DNA from 2 places in the Martinezella lusitana genome. Region 2 is predicted to be linked to the other one. Evidence: predicted binding sites of a transcription regulator. Region 2 holds the regulator's gene; the other holds the start of a gene.

Region 1 (7,268 bases), 590 kb from region 2:
GTAACCCTTGTTGATGCCTTCCATCTCGATGACCACCTGGCCGAGACGCTCGCCGACCGGAATGATGATCTGCGCATCGCCTGGACGCTGGTTCTCTGCTGCATCGACCAGCTCGTCATAGGCGCGGATACGAGCCTTGGACTTCGACTGACGTGCTTTCGGGCTGGAGGCAATCCATTCCTGTTCGCGCGTAATCGCCTTCTGGCGACCAGCCTCCTCGCGACCTTCCTGTTGCATGCGCTTTGCCTTCGCCAGCAGGTACGAGGAGTAATTGCCTTCGTAGGGAATGCCGCGGCCGCGGTCGAGCTCAAGGATCCAGCCGGTGACGTTATCCAGGAAGTAGCGATCGTGGGTGATCATCAGTACTGCGCCCGGATAGGCACGCAGATGCTTTTCCAGCCAGGCGATGGTTTCGGCGTCAAGATGGTTGGTCGGTTCGTCGAGCAGCAGCACGTCCGGCTGCGACAGCAGCAGCTTGCATAGGGCTATACGGCGGCGTTCACCACCGGAGAGACTGGTGACGTCGGCATCGCCGGGTGGGCAGCGCAGCGCATCCATCGCCATCTCGACCTGGCTTTCCAGGTCCCAGAGATTCTGGGCATCGATGATGTCCTGGAGCTTGGCGCCCTCTTCCGCGGTCTCGTCGGAATAGTTCATCATCAGCTCATTGTAGCGATTGAGAACGTCCGTCTTTGCTGCAACGCCTTCCATGACGTTTTCAAGCGCGGTCTTCGCCGGATCGAGCTGAGGCTCCTGCGGCAGGTAGCCGATGGTGGCGCCTTCGGCCAGCCAGGCTTCGCCGGTATATTCCTTGTCGAGGCCGGCCATGATGCGCAGCACCGTCGACTTACCGGCGCCGTTCGGGCCGAGAATACCGATCTTGGCGTCGGGGTAGAAGGAGAGATGGATATTCTCGAGAATTTTCTTAGCGCCATAGGCCTTATTCAGACCGGTCATATGATAAATGAACTGACGTGCCATAGCTTGGGTTACTCCACGGGCGGATAACAATGCGAATTGTGCCGCTATGTAGGCGAAACCCCGCTCTCGGGCAACGGCGAAACCTTGTCCGAGAGCTATTTATCCGCTTCAGCGGGGCCGCAAGACCTCAAAAACCGGCTGCATCCACGACACCTTGATCGCAACCGAACGACGTCCTGCCGGCACTCTGGATCAGTTCCGCAAGCCGAGGCTCGTTCCCTGGCGCAGGCTGAATGGCGTCCTCGGAGAGGCCAATTGTCAATTCCGAGATCACCCGCACCTTGCCCACACGGCGGCAGCTCATCTTCACGCGGTCGCTGGCGCCCTCGCCGAAGCTCTTGTCGAAAGCGGCCTTGATCGTATCGGCATCGAGCGTCTTGCCGATATTCTGCACGAAGAGATCGCGTACGGCGGACGCATTGAGCTCATCGATCAAACCGGCTGCGGCGCCGAAATAATCATCGGCGCTAAGCTTGGTGCAGGTGCCGTGCTTGATCCATTCATGCCGCTCCAGACCAGATTGCGTGCCCGGCATGACCTTGTCCAGTGCAGCCTTGGTGTCCGCCGACAGCTCGACAGCCGGCAGATCCTTCCAGTCACTGCTGCGATCGGCCTGCTTCAGATCATCAGAAACGTCGCAATATTCCTGTCGCATCGGCCAGAGGCCATGCAGCGAAAAATTCTTCGCATCATGATTATCGGATGACTGGTTGCGGCACTCCGCTTTCCTCTGGTTCGTCTGGCAGAAGGCAGGCTCCCAGCTTGCCGCCAAAATAAACCGCGTCCGGCCCCGACTATTCTCCTGTGCCACGGCACTCGCTGCCATCATCATAGACAGAACCGCGACCACACATCCGCGAACCCAATGCCTCATCCCACGTCTCCAGATAGAACAATATGAGAACAAATAAGCAGTTTGATTGACCGGACGCAACCCTGATTCAAAGACGTCATGGAGATTATTTCTGTGTGCTTCACCAACACTCCATTGCAATCCGGTAGGTGATAACCTTTCGTCTGCGTGAAGAGGAAATGCACATGTTTGCCGAAACGAGGCATCTGGACAGCCCGACGGGCGCGACGCTGGCTTATCATCACCTGCCGGCGCGGGACGAAGCGCATGGCATTCTCCTCATCAGCCATGGCCTTGCCGAGCATTCCCGCCGCTACGAAGGCTTCGCCGAGGCCATGGCCGCTCGCGGCTTTCATGTCTATGCCCACGATCATCGCGGCCATGGCGAAACAACGGCCAGCGATGCGCCACTCGGCCGTTTTGCCCGGCGGGATGGCGTCGATGCGGTCATCGCCGATGTTCTGGCGATGCGCGGGCTTGCCGCGACCGCCCATCCCGGCCTGCCGATCATCCTGTTCGGCCACTCCATGGGCGGGCTGATCAGCCTTAACACCGCGGTGACGCATCCCGACAAGTTCGATGCCGTTACGGTTTGGAACTCGAATTTCAATCCCGGTCTTGCCGGGCGTGCGGCGCAGATCATTCTGAAGACGGAACGCATGCTCAAAGGGTCGGACGTGCCGAGCGAGCTGCTGCCGAAATTGACCTTCGGCGTCTGGGGCAAAGCGATCGCCGACCGACGTACCGAATTCGATTGGCTCACGCGCATCCCTGAGAAGGTGGACAAATATATCGCCGATCCGCTCTGCGGCTTCGATGCCTCGGTATCCCTGTGGCTGGATCTCTTCGAACTAACCTTCCGCGCGCCGCAAAAGACCTATCTTGACCGGCTCCGGCACAACATGCCGATCCATCTGGTCGGCGGCGGCCACGACCCGGCGACGAACAACGGAAAGGCGATGTCCTGGCTGTCAAACCATTTGAAAAAGGCCGGTTTCTCGCATACTAGCCTGACTATCTACCAGGACATGCGCCATGAGACGCTGAACGAGATCGGCGCGGCCGCAGCCATTTCCGATTTTGCGGACTGGTGTCGGCAAGTAACGGCAAAAGCCTGATCCCCAAAGGATTTTTCGAATGAATGCCACCGGCGGTTACCTGCCCCGTTTTCGTCAGTCGGATCTGACGTTCGGCCTGATGATGATGTTCCTGTCGGTGATCCTGTCGCCGATCATCGACATTTTCGCAAAGCTTGCCGCCACGACCATCCCGCCGGCGGAAGTCACGGCCGCGCGCTTCGTCTTCCAATCGCTGTTCGCCTTGCCGATGATGGCGTTACGAGGACAATGGGGCTTGTGGTCGCTGCGCCGAAGCGGCGTTCATGCCATTCGCGCCGCGGTGTTGACGCTGTCGATGGTTTCCTTCGTCACAACGCTGCAGGTCATGGAAGTGGCCGACGCCATCGCCATTTTCTTTGTCGAGCCGATAATACTAACCATCCTCAGCAGCATCTTCCTGAAGGAGACCATTGGCTGGCGGCGCTATACAGCCTGCGCCGTCGGTTTCTTCGGCGCGATGCTGATCATCCAACCGAGCTTCGCGGAGGTCGGTTTTGTTGCACTGCTGCCGGTCGTCACCGCCTTCTGCATCGCCGTCTACGTTATGATTACGCGCGTCGTCTCGCATAGCGAGGATGCATGGCCAATGCAGTTCCAGACCGGCATCTGGGGCTCGGTCATCTGCTTTATTTTGCTGGCGATCGGCCAGGGCACAGGTTCGCCGATCATCGACCCCGTCGTACCGGACGGCATCGCCATGCTCCATCTGCTGGGTGTCGGCGTGTCTGCCGCTGTCGCCGGCGTCCTTACCATCCATGCATATCGCGCCGCACCGGCCTCGACGCTTGCGCCGCTGCAATATTTTGAGATCGTCTCGGCGACGATCTTCGGCTGGCTGGTCTTCGGCAACTTCCCAGACGTGATCAAATGGGCCGGCATTTTCATCATCATCGCCTCCGGCCTCTATATCCTCTGGCGCGAGCGCCGCTTTGCTTCCAAGCCGGTATCCGATACATCTGAGGTCACCTTCACGCCCTAGCCGCCATCCGGATCGACATGACAGCCAATAGCACTAAGAAACCGCCCCTCACCGGCATCCGCGTTATCGAATTGGCCCGCGTTCTCGCCGGCCCCTGGGCGGGGCAGATGCTGGCCGATCTCGGCGCCGATGTCATCAAGGTGGAAAATCCCGATGGTGGCGACGACACGCGCCAGTGGGGGCCGCCCTTCGTCGAGGGCAAGGATGGCGAAAACCTTTCGGCCGCCTACTACCACTCCACCAATCGCGGCAAGCGTTCGATCATTGCCGATCTCAAGACCGAAGAGGGGCAGGATCTGGTTCGCCGGCTGGTCCTGACCGCCGATGTGGTGATCGAGAATTTCAAGCTCGGTGGGCTGGTGAAATATGGCCTGGACTATGAAAGCCTGATCAAAATCAATCCCAAGCTGGTCTATTGCTCTATCACCGGGTTCGGTCAGACTGGTCCCTATGCCGGCCTTGCAGGCTATGATTATATCGTCCAGGGCATGTCCGGCTTCATGTCTATCACCGGCGAGCCGGACGGACAGCCGATGAAAGCAGGCGTGGCGATCGCCGATATCTTCACCGGCATCTATGCGGTCTCCGCAATCGAAGCAGCGCTGATCCATGCGCTGAAGACCGGCGAAGGCCAGCTTGTCGACATGGCTCTGCTCGACGTTCAATCCGCCGTGCTCGCCAACCAGAATATGAACTATCTGATCTCCGGCAAGGCACCCGTGCGCCTCGGCAACGCCCATCCCAATATCTCACCCTATGAGGTCGTACCGACCGCCGACGGCCATCTGATCCTTGCCATCGGCAATGACGGGCAATTCCGCCGCCTCTGCGCGATCCTCGGCATCGATACACATGCGGACGATGAGCGTTATGCCACCAACAAGGCCCGCGTCGCTCATCGTCATGACGTCCGGGCCTTCATCTCGGCAAAAACGTTGGCATGGAACAAGGCGGATCTACTGAAAGCCTGCGGGGACAATGCCGTGCCGGTCGGCGCCATCAATACGATCGAGGACATGTTCGCGGATCCGCAAATTCAGGCGCGTGGCTTGAAGATCGATCTCGAGGATGCCGTGGGCACCGTCATCCCGAGCGTGCGCACGCCGGTGGTCCTGTCGGAGACACCGCTCACCTACACGCGGCCGAGCCCGCGCCTTGGCGAACATCAGGAGGAGGTTCTGGCCGAATTGGCGGAACTGGAGGGAAAGGCAAAAGCATGAAACGCACCGGCGGCCAGCTCATCGTCGAAGCCCTGAAGGCAAATGGCGTCCAGCGCATTTCCTGCGTTCCGGGCGAGAGCTTTCTCGCTGTGCTCGACGCGCTGCACGATAGCGATATCAAGGTCCTCGTCTGCCGCCAGGAGGGCGGTGCGGCGATGATGGCAGATGCCTGGGGCCGGCTCACCGGCGAGCCCGGCATTTGCATGGTCACCCGCGGCCCCGGCGCGACCAACGCTTCGGCCGGCCTACATATCGCCCGGCAGGATTCGATCCCGATGATCCTCTTCGTCGGCCAGGTTCAGCGGGATGCCCGCGAACGCGAGGCCTTCCAGGAAGTGGAATACCGCCGCGCTTTCACCGAATTTGCCAAATGGGTCGGCGAGATCGATGACGCCGCCCGCATCCCGGAATTTGTCACCCGCGCCTTCGCCGTCGCGACATCAGGCCGACCCGGCCCGGTCGTCTTGACCCTGCCCGAAGACATGCTGCGCGATGATGTCGAAGCTGCATATGCCAAGCCCTACACGCCGGTAGCGGCCCATCCGGGTGGCTCCCAAATCGATGATCTGCACCGGCGCCTGAGCACGGCTGAACGGCCGCTGGTCATCCTCGGCGGCACGCGCTGGGACGGGAATGCGGTAGCCGGCATCAAAAGTTTCGCAGAGCGCTTCAAGCTGCCGGTCGGCTGCTCCTTCCGCCGGCAGATGCTGTTCGATCATCTGCATCCGAATTACGCCGGCGATGTCGGCATCGGCATCAATCCGGCACTGGCAAAGGAGATCAAGGAAGCTGACCTGCTGATCCTGCTCGGTGGCCGCTTCTCGGAAATGCCGTCCTCCGGCTATACGCTGATGGACATCCCCTACCCACAACAACAGTTCGTCCATATCCACCCCGATCCCTCCGAGCTCGGCCGCGTCTATCGCCCGGATCTGGCGATCTGCGCCAGCCCGGACGATTTCGTGGCGGCCCTGGCCGACCTCGATGCGCCGGCGGAGCCGCGCTGGGCTGAGCGGACGGAGCGCATGCACGCCGCCTATCTCGCCTGGTCGAAGACGCCGGAAACTAACCCCGGTGCGGTGCATATGGGCCGGATCATGGACTGGATCGAAGCCAACACGGCAGCCGATACGATCTTCACCAACGGTGCCGGCAACTATGCCACCTGGCTGCACCGCTTCCATCGTTTTCGCCGCTTCAACACCCAGGCGGCTCCCGCCTCCGGCTCGATGGGCTACGGCCTGCCGGCAGCGGTTGCCGCCAAGCAGCTCTTTCCGGAGCGCGAAGTGATCTGCTTTGCCGGCGACGGCTGCTTCATGATGCACGGTCAGGAATTCGCGACCGCCGTTCAATATGGTCTGCCGCTGATCGCACTCGTCATCAACAACGGCATGTACGGCACCATCCGCATGCATCAAGAACGGGAATACCCCGGCCGCGTCAGCGCCACGGCGCTGAACAATCCCGACTTCGCGGCCTTGGCCCGCGCCTATGGCGGCCATGGCGAAACAGTGAAGGCGACCGAGGAATTCGGTCCGGCCTTTGAACGGGCGCGTGCCAGCGGTAAGCCGGCGATCATCGAGATCGTGCTCGATCCAGAAGCCATTACGCCGTCACGGACGCTGACGGAAATTTCGCAAGCAAAAGGCCGGTGAGTAGGAGCATATTGCTCCTACTCACCGGCCTTATAAAACGCGTCAGATCGAATTAGTCGATCGCGGCAATGACGATGAACTCGACCTTGTACTTCGGTGCAGCGAGCTTGGCTTCGCTGGTGGCGCGAGCCGGGGTGTTGGCCGGATCGACCCATGCTTCCCAGGCGGCGTTCATTTCGGCGAAGTCGGAAATGTCGGAGAGATAGATCAGCGTCTGCAGGATCTTTGACTTGCTGGAGCCGGAAGCGGCCAGCAGGCGATCGACTTCGGCCAGCGCCGACTTGCACTGATCCGTGACGCTTGCGCCTTCACCAACCTGGCCGGCGAGGTAAACGGTGTTGCCGTGAATGACGGCGCCGCTCATGCGGGCTCCGACGTCGATACGCTTGATGCTCATGGTTCTCTCCTGATGTTGTCCGGTGACGGATCACAAACCGGGCGCTGCTCACCAGCAACGCCCAA
Region 2 (7,268 bases):
CCAGCGTGCGCTCCGCGCCGTGAGCGCCCCTGATGGCGAAAAGACGATCCTGCTGCTTCCCGGCTCGCGCTCCACTGAGATTCGCCAGCTCTTGCCGATTTTCGAGCAGGCAGTGATGGAGCTTAGCCGGCGAAATGATCGCGTTCGCTATCTGCTGCCGACCGTACCGCGACAGGAAGCATTGGTGCGCTCTCTTGTCGAAAACTGGAGCGTCAAGCCGGATATCTTCGTCGGACAGGAGGCTAAATGGAAGGCTTTTGTGGAAGCGGATGCTGCGGTTGCCGCCTCCGGCACCGTGATCCTGGAGCTGGGTCTTGCCGGCGTTCCTGTTCTCTCGACCTATAAAACTGAGTGGCTTGCCCGGTTTGTGATGTCGCGTATAAAGGTCTGGACAGCCGCTTTGCCGAACCTGATTGCGGATTATGTCATCGTGCCCGAACTCCTCAACGACGTGCTACGGCCCGGCAAAGTGGCGCGTTATATGGAACGCCTGTCGAACGATACCTTGGAGCGGGCGGCCATGCTGGAGGGTTACGATCTGGTTTGGCAGCGGATGCAGACGGAAGAGCCGCCCGGAGAAAAGGCGGCGGCGATCCTCCTTGATGTTTTAGCCAACAAAAAACCCGGCCATTTCTGACCGGGTTTTTTGTTGTTTTGTCACTTGGCTTAACGCTTTGAAACCGGAATGTATTCGCGCGGCGGTTCGCCGGTGTAAAGCTGGCGCGGACGGCCGATTCGCTGCTGCGGATCTTCGATCATCTCATTCCACTGGGCGATCCAGCCGACGGTACGAGCAAGGGCGAAGAGCACCGTGAACATGGTCGTGGGGAAGCCCAAGGCCTTCAGCGTGATACCGGAATAGAAGTCGACATTCGGATAGAGCTTCTTCTCGATGAAATATTCATCGGTCAGCGCGATGCGCTCCAACTCGATAGCGATATCGAGCAATGGATCGTCCTTGATGCCGAGTTCGCCCAGAACCTCGTGCGCCGTCTTTTGCATGATCTTGGCGCGCGGGTCGTAGTTTTTGTAGACGCGATGACCGAAGCCCATCAGACGGAACGGATCGTTCTTGTCCTTGGCGCGGGCGATATATTCCGGAATACGGTCGACGGAGCCGATTTCGCTGAGCATGTTCAGCGCAGCTTCATTGGCGCCGCCATGAGCCGGGCCCCAGAGGCAGGCGATGCCAGCGGCGATACAGGCGAATGGATTGGCGCCGGAAGAACCAGCGAGGCGAACCGTCGAGGTCGAGGCATTCTGCTCGTGATCGGCATGCAGGATGAAGATGCGATCCATGGCGCGCGCGAGCACCGGATTGACCTCATATTCCTCGCAAGGAACAGCAAAGCACATGCGCAGGAAATTCGACGCATAATCGAGATCGTTCTTCGGATAAACGAAGGGCTGGCCGATATGGTACTTGTAGGCCATGGCGGCGAGCGTCGGCATCTTGGCGATCATGCGCAGGCTTGCAACCATGCGCTGGTGCGGATCGGTGATGTCGGTCGAGTCGTGATAGAAAGCCGACAGGGCGCCGACGCAGCCGCACATGACGGCCATCGGATGCGCATCACGGCGGAAGCCGGTGAAGAAGCGACTCATCTGCTCATGCACCATCGTGTGCATGGTCACGCGATGATCGAAATCCTTCTTCTGGGCAGCGGTTGGAAGTTCGCCGTATAGAAGCAGGTAGCAGACTTCGAGGAAGTCGCCGTGTTCGGCAAGCTGTTCGATCGGATAACCGCGGTGCAGCAGAACGCCTTCGTCGCCATCAATAAAGGTGATGGCGGACTCGCACGACGCGGTCGAGGTGAAGCCCGGATCGTAGGTGAAAGTGGAGGTGTTCTTATAAAGGGCACCAATATCAATGACACTTGGGCCGATGGTTCCGGATTTCACCGGCAGATCCACCGTCTTTTCGCCCCAAGTTAGTTTCGCGCTTTGTTCCGTCATGCTGATCCTCCAAGATTTGGCGGGGGTTGACGCCATAAAAAGCGCCAAAAGGTTAAGCGACTACGGATTAGCTATATGATCCAGAGCCTAATGCCAAGTTATCCTTACGCCTATTTGTGCATTGCGGTATCAACTTTTGGGCACTGCAATAGATGAAATTGCTTCGCTTCCATGCTGAGTGAGGTGTTTTATCCAGCACGCACGCGATTTCAGTTGAATTCACCGGCCGGTGACGGCAAAAATCTCGTCATAGCTGTAGTTTTGCGGTGGGCGTGGGGTAAATGCCTAATTTAGAGGCATCTGATCGGCAGTTGGACAGCCAAAATCAAGCCGAGGTTGCCGACCGCGACGGCGGTTTTCCGGCTGTTATCGTCGTTGCCAAAGCCATCCCCCTGTCGCGGACGCAGGATCAGGCAACGTTCGCGACGCGTCTTCGTCTCGCCGCAAATAGTGTTCGGCTCGACATTGTCCGGTTGGTCGAGGAAGAGGCGGCCCATGGGCGAGCGCTTCTCTTTGTGCCGGTCTATATCGGCCTTGGCGCGATTTTTTGGTTCAAGGCCGGTGTCGATCCGCCACCCCAGGCCGTCTTCGCGGCCCTTTTGATTTTCGCGGGTGCTTTCTTTCTGAAGCAGCATGCGGAGCCTGGGCTGCGGCACTTCCTCTTGGCTGGAATGCTGACATGCTCCGGCATGGCGTTGGCTCAATGTGAAGCCTGGCGCGCTTCGACCGTGATGCTCGACTCAGCGGTGACGACCACGATCACCGGGCGGATCGAGCGGCGTGAGTCGGATGATAACGGACGCTGGCGCTATGTCGTCGCACTCGAAGCAACGGAGAAGCCGACCATCCGCAGGGCCCCGGAACGGGTCACCATTTTCGTGCGCAAACAGCCCCAGCCCTTCCAACTCGGCGATCGCATGCAGGGCAGGGTACGGCTGACGCCGGCGGCGGGGCCTGCCTTGCCGGGTCTTAACGATTTTGCCTTCAGCGCATATTTCAATGGGATCGGCGCGAACGGCTTTGCCTTTGGAGCGCCGACACTCATCTCACCTTCCGGTGATATCGACAACGGAACAATTCTCGACAGAGCGGATATCTGGCTCGCGGGTTTGCGCAACAGCATCGGCGACAGGATCAGGAAGACACTGCCCGGCGATACCGGGGCCTTTGCGGCAGCGCTTGTCACCGATGAGAGACGCGCGATTTCTGACGATACGACCGAAGCGCTGCGGACGGCGGGCCTTACGCATATCATCGCCATTTCCGGCCTGAACATGGCGCTCTCGGCCGGTATCTTTTATGTCGGCTTGCGTTATGCCCTCAGCCTGTTGTTTGGAGTCGCACAGGCCTGGCCAACGAAGAAGATCGCTGCCATTGGCGCGCTGATAACGGTGACCGCCTACTACCTGATTTCCGGTTTCGGTGTTTCGGCGGAGCGCGCTTTCATCATGATGGCGATCATGCTGGTCGCCGTTCTTTTCGATCGGCCATCTCTCAGCCTGCGCAACGTTGCCCTGTCGGCGATCGTTATCCTCGTCCTGTCGCCGTCGCAGGCGTTGGGACCGAGTTTCCAGATGTCCTATGCCGCAACACTGGCATTGGTATCCGGCTATTCGCTCTGGACGCGGCGGCGGCATCGGGAAAGCATTTTTTCCCGGTTTCGGGTCATGCGCCCGCTGCTTTTCGTCTCGCGTTTCTTCGGCGGCATATTGTCGACCTCCTTTCTCGGTGGCGCGTCGACGGCGATCTTTTCGATCGAGCATTTCCACCGGTTGTCGACCTATGGTCTCGCTGCCAACCTGGCTGCCATGCCGATCGTTTCCTTTATCGTCATGCCGTTCGGAATGGCCGCGATGCTGCTGATGCCGTTCGGTCTCGATGGATGGTTCTGGCAGATCACCGGCGAGGGGCTGGACCTCGTTATCATCATCGCCAAGACTGTTGCTGCCTGGGGTGGCAATATTCCGTTCGGCCGAATGCCGGTCTGGCTGTTCCCGACATTCATTGCCGGCTTCGTATTGATGACTTTGCTGAAGACTTGGCTACGGCATACGGGCGTGTTGCTGATGATTGGCTCGGTTGTTGTCGCCGCACTTGTTCCGGATGTCCGAAAGCCTGACTTGATGATTTCCGAGGATGGCACCTTGGTAGCCTTGCGGCGGGACGATGCTTTGACGAGCAATCGCGAAAAGCCGCCTGACTTCATCTTCGAGCAGTGGCAAAGGGCACTGGCCATGACCGATCACCGGCCGCCGACAATGCTTCCACCCGACAGCCAACTCCCCAAGATCAGCAAATCGGACAGGAACCGCCGCCTGACTGCCGATGAGCAGAACGCTGTCCGCAAGGCGATGGATGCGGCATTGGATAAAGCGGGGGAGGGTGGCTTTGCCTGCCAGAAACGGGCATGGTGCGTGGCGGTGCTCAGCAATGGCGAGATGCTCGTCACAATCGAGGATGCGGCCTATCTCGCCCCGGCCTGTGACACCGCCAATATCGTCGTCACCCCTATCCGTCTGCGACTCGATCGTTGCCGCTCGGGTGCAATGCTGTTTACAGGGGCTACGTTACAGCGAACCGGGTCCATCGAAATGGATCTTAGTGCCAACAAGCCGATCGCCACGACCGCATTTGAAACTCTAGCGCGGCCATGGAATCTGCATCGCGGCTATGATTGGCGAACGGGCACATTCGGAGCGCCGATTGTGCCCGCGTCACCAGCTAGTGATAACGACGGATAAGGCCGACGAGCTTGCCTTGCACCTTGACGCGATCCGGCCCGAAAATACGGGTCTCATAGGCGGGATTGGCCGCCTCGAGCGCTATTGAGGCACCCTTGCGGCGGAAGCGCTTCAATGTCGCCTCTTCATCGTCGACCAAGGCGACGACGATATCGCCGGGATTGGCGGTCGTGCTGTTGCGGATGATGACAGTGTCGCCATCGAAGATGCCGGCATCGATCATCGAGTCGCCCTTGACCTCGAGCGCATAATGCTCGCCAGAGCCAAGCATGTCTGCGGGGACGCTGATATCGTGAGTGTTGTTCTGGATCGCCGAGATCGGAACACCGGCAGCAATGCGGCCCATGACCGGCACGGATACGGCGCTATTGTTCTCGTCGTTCGCCGGCTTCGCAGGGGCGGGCGGCTGTACCGGCTGGGGCTTGCCCAGGCTGCCCTCGATGACGCTCGGCGAGAAAACGCGGCGCGGCTGCAGGCTCGGACTATAGGCTTCCGGTAGCTTGATGACCTCCAGCGCTCGAGCCCGATTCGGCAGGCGGCGGATGAAGCCGCGCTCTTCCAGAGCCGTGATCAAACGGTGAATGCCGGACTTGGACGCAAGATCCAGCGCATCTTTCATTTCATCGAAAGAAGGTGGAATACCGGACTCCTTCATCCGTTCGTGAATGAAGAGAAGCAGTTCCTGCTGCTTGCGTGTCAACATCGTATTTGAACCCCAGAATCGTGAAGGTATCGTGAAACAAATCCAGAACGAACACTATATGTTCCATATGTGTTCCGCAAGTCCCTAATTTTCGATGAATGTTTTGTGGGCGTGTTAAATAAAGCAGAACATAACAGGTCCCCCGTAGGCGGAACCGTGGAGTATTCCGGCGCTAGTCAATGGAAACATATATGGAAGTCGGCCATGGTCGATTCTGCGGGAATGGGAGCCGGCTATCGTTGCATGACTACTGAAACCCGGAGGACTTGCGGCTTCCGCGCAGTCGCAAACTATTCGACAATAAGCCTTCTTTTTGCGATCCGCCTGGTTTTTAGACGCCGCGCTTTCATCTTGAATTGAACCGCGGAAGGGCGCAAACCTGCGGCATACATGAAGGAGGAAGCCATGGCCTTATCGCTGCATCCGCTGGATCATCTCGTTTTGCCAACGGTCAATATCGCCATGGCGCGGGAGCGGCTTGGCAAGCTCGGCTTTACCGTTGCCGCTGATGCCCGCCATCCTTTCGGCACCGAGAATGCCTGCGTGTTCTTTTCCGACAAGACCTATCTGGAGCCTCTGGGCGTTGCGTCGCATGAGCAATATGAAGCGAGTATCGAGGAGGGCAATGTTTTTGTCGCTCGCGATCAGGCCTACCGTTTTCGCGTCAGTGAGGAAGGTTTTTCGGCCGTGGTTTTCGGCACTGAGGATGCGGCCGTCGATGATAAGCGCTTCCAGGCGAACGCCATGTCGGCCGGGAGCATGCTGGATTTCGAACGGCCGATGCGCATGCTGGACGGCTCGGAAACGATCGCCGGCTTCCGTCTCGCTTTCGCGGCCGATCTGCGGTCGCCGGATTTCTACGCTTTCTGCGCGCAGCGGATCAATCCCATACCGGCCGATCGCAGCGCCCTGGAACGGCATGCCAACGGCGTGACTGGCATTGCACAGGTCGCCCTGTCGACGCCGAAGCCGGCGGCATTCCGGGGTTTCTTCGAACAGGTTGCAGGTGGACCGAAGATATCGGAGCATTCCTTTGGGCTGACGATCGAGACGGCGAATGCCCGGATCGAGGTTCTGACCCCGGAAGGCATGGAAGCCTTTTACGATTTTCCTGTGCCGGCGGGCGATCCCGGCCTTCGCGCGCGCGCAATCCTCTTCAAGACACACGATCTTTCCGTGACATCGTCGCATTTGGCTGCTAACGGCGTCACATACACGCGTAAGAACAATCGTATTCTGGCAAAGCCCGCCCCCGGACAGGGCGCGTTGTTTGCCTTCGAGGAGATAGCATGAGCACGAATTCCGAAGTGATCGTCGGCGAGGGCGCATCCAAGGTTCTGTTTTCCAATACCGCCAAGCTGTCGCTGATTGCCGGCCCCTGCCAGATGGAAAGCCGCGATCATGCCTTCATGGTTGCCGGTGTGCTGAAGGAACTCTGCGGCAAGCTCGGCATCGGCCTTGTCTACAAGTCGTCCTATGACAAGGCGAACCGCACCTCGCTCTCCGGCAAGCGCGGCATCGGCCTGGACAAGGCCATGGAAGTCTTTGCCGATCTAAAAAAGGAATATGGCTTTCCAGTCCTGTCCGACATCCACACCGAAGAACAGTGCGCGATCGTCGCCAAGACGGTAGACATCCTGCAGATCCCGGCCTTCCTGTCGCGCCAGACCGACCTTCTCGTTGCTGCCGCCAAGACCGGCCGCGTCGTCAACGTCAAGAAGGGTCAGTTTCTGGCGCCCTGGGACATGAAGAACGTGCTTGCCAAGCTGAACGAGAGCGGCAACCCGAATATCATGCTCTGCGAGCGTGGTGCCTCCTTCGGCTATAACACGCTGGTCTCCGACATGCGCTCGCTGCCGATCATGGCG

The links. The regulator LexA, encoded in region 2, represses DNA repair genes until DNA is damaged. The targets are predictions, from matches to a motif close to TGTTCNNNNTGTGTTCNG.
Region 1: a site for LexA is predicted at 1,870-1,887, ahead of HB780_RS18070 (ribonuclease T2 family protein). Genes of this name have one in related genera too.

What each region holds. Positions count from the first base shown of each region.
Region 1 covers NZ_CP050308.1:885,978-893,245, forward strand. Annotated here, with positions in the region: gene ettA (energy-dependent translational throttle protein EttA) at 1-981, opposite strand, end outside; gene HB780_RS18070 (ribonuclease T2 family protein) at 1,109-1,855, opposite strand; gene HB780_RS18075 (alpha/beta fold hydrolase) at 2,020-2,952, shown strand; gene HB780_RS18080 (DMT family transporter) at 2,972-3,931, shown strand; gene HB780_RS18085 (succinate--glutarate CoA-transferase) at 3,949-5,151, shown strand; gene HB780_RS18090 (thiamine pyrophosphate-binding protein) at 5,148-6,806, shown strand; gene HB780_RS18095 (RidA family protein) at 6,859-7,203, opposite strand.
Region 2 covers NZ_CP050308.1:293,503-300,770, forward strand. Annotated here, with positions in the region: gene lpxB (lipid-A-disaccharide synthase) at 1-637, shown strand, start outside; gene gltA (citrate synthase) at 667-1,956, opposite strand; gene HB780_RS15255 (ComEC/Rec2 family competence protein) at 2,238-4,697, shown strand; gene lexA (transcriptional repressor LexA) at 4,678-5,400, opposite strand; gene HB780_RS15265 (VOC family protein) at 5,806-6,693, shown strand; gene kdsA (3-deoxy-8-phosphooctulonate synthase) at 6,690-7,268, shown strand, end outside.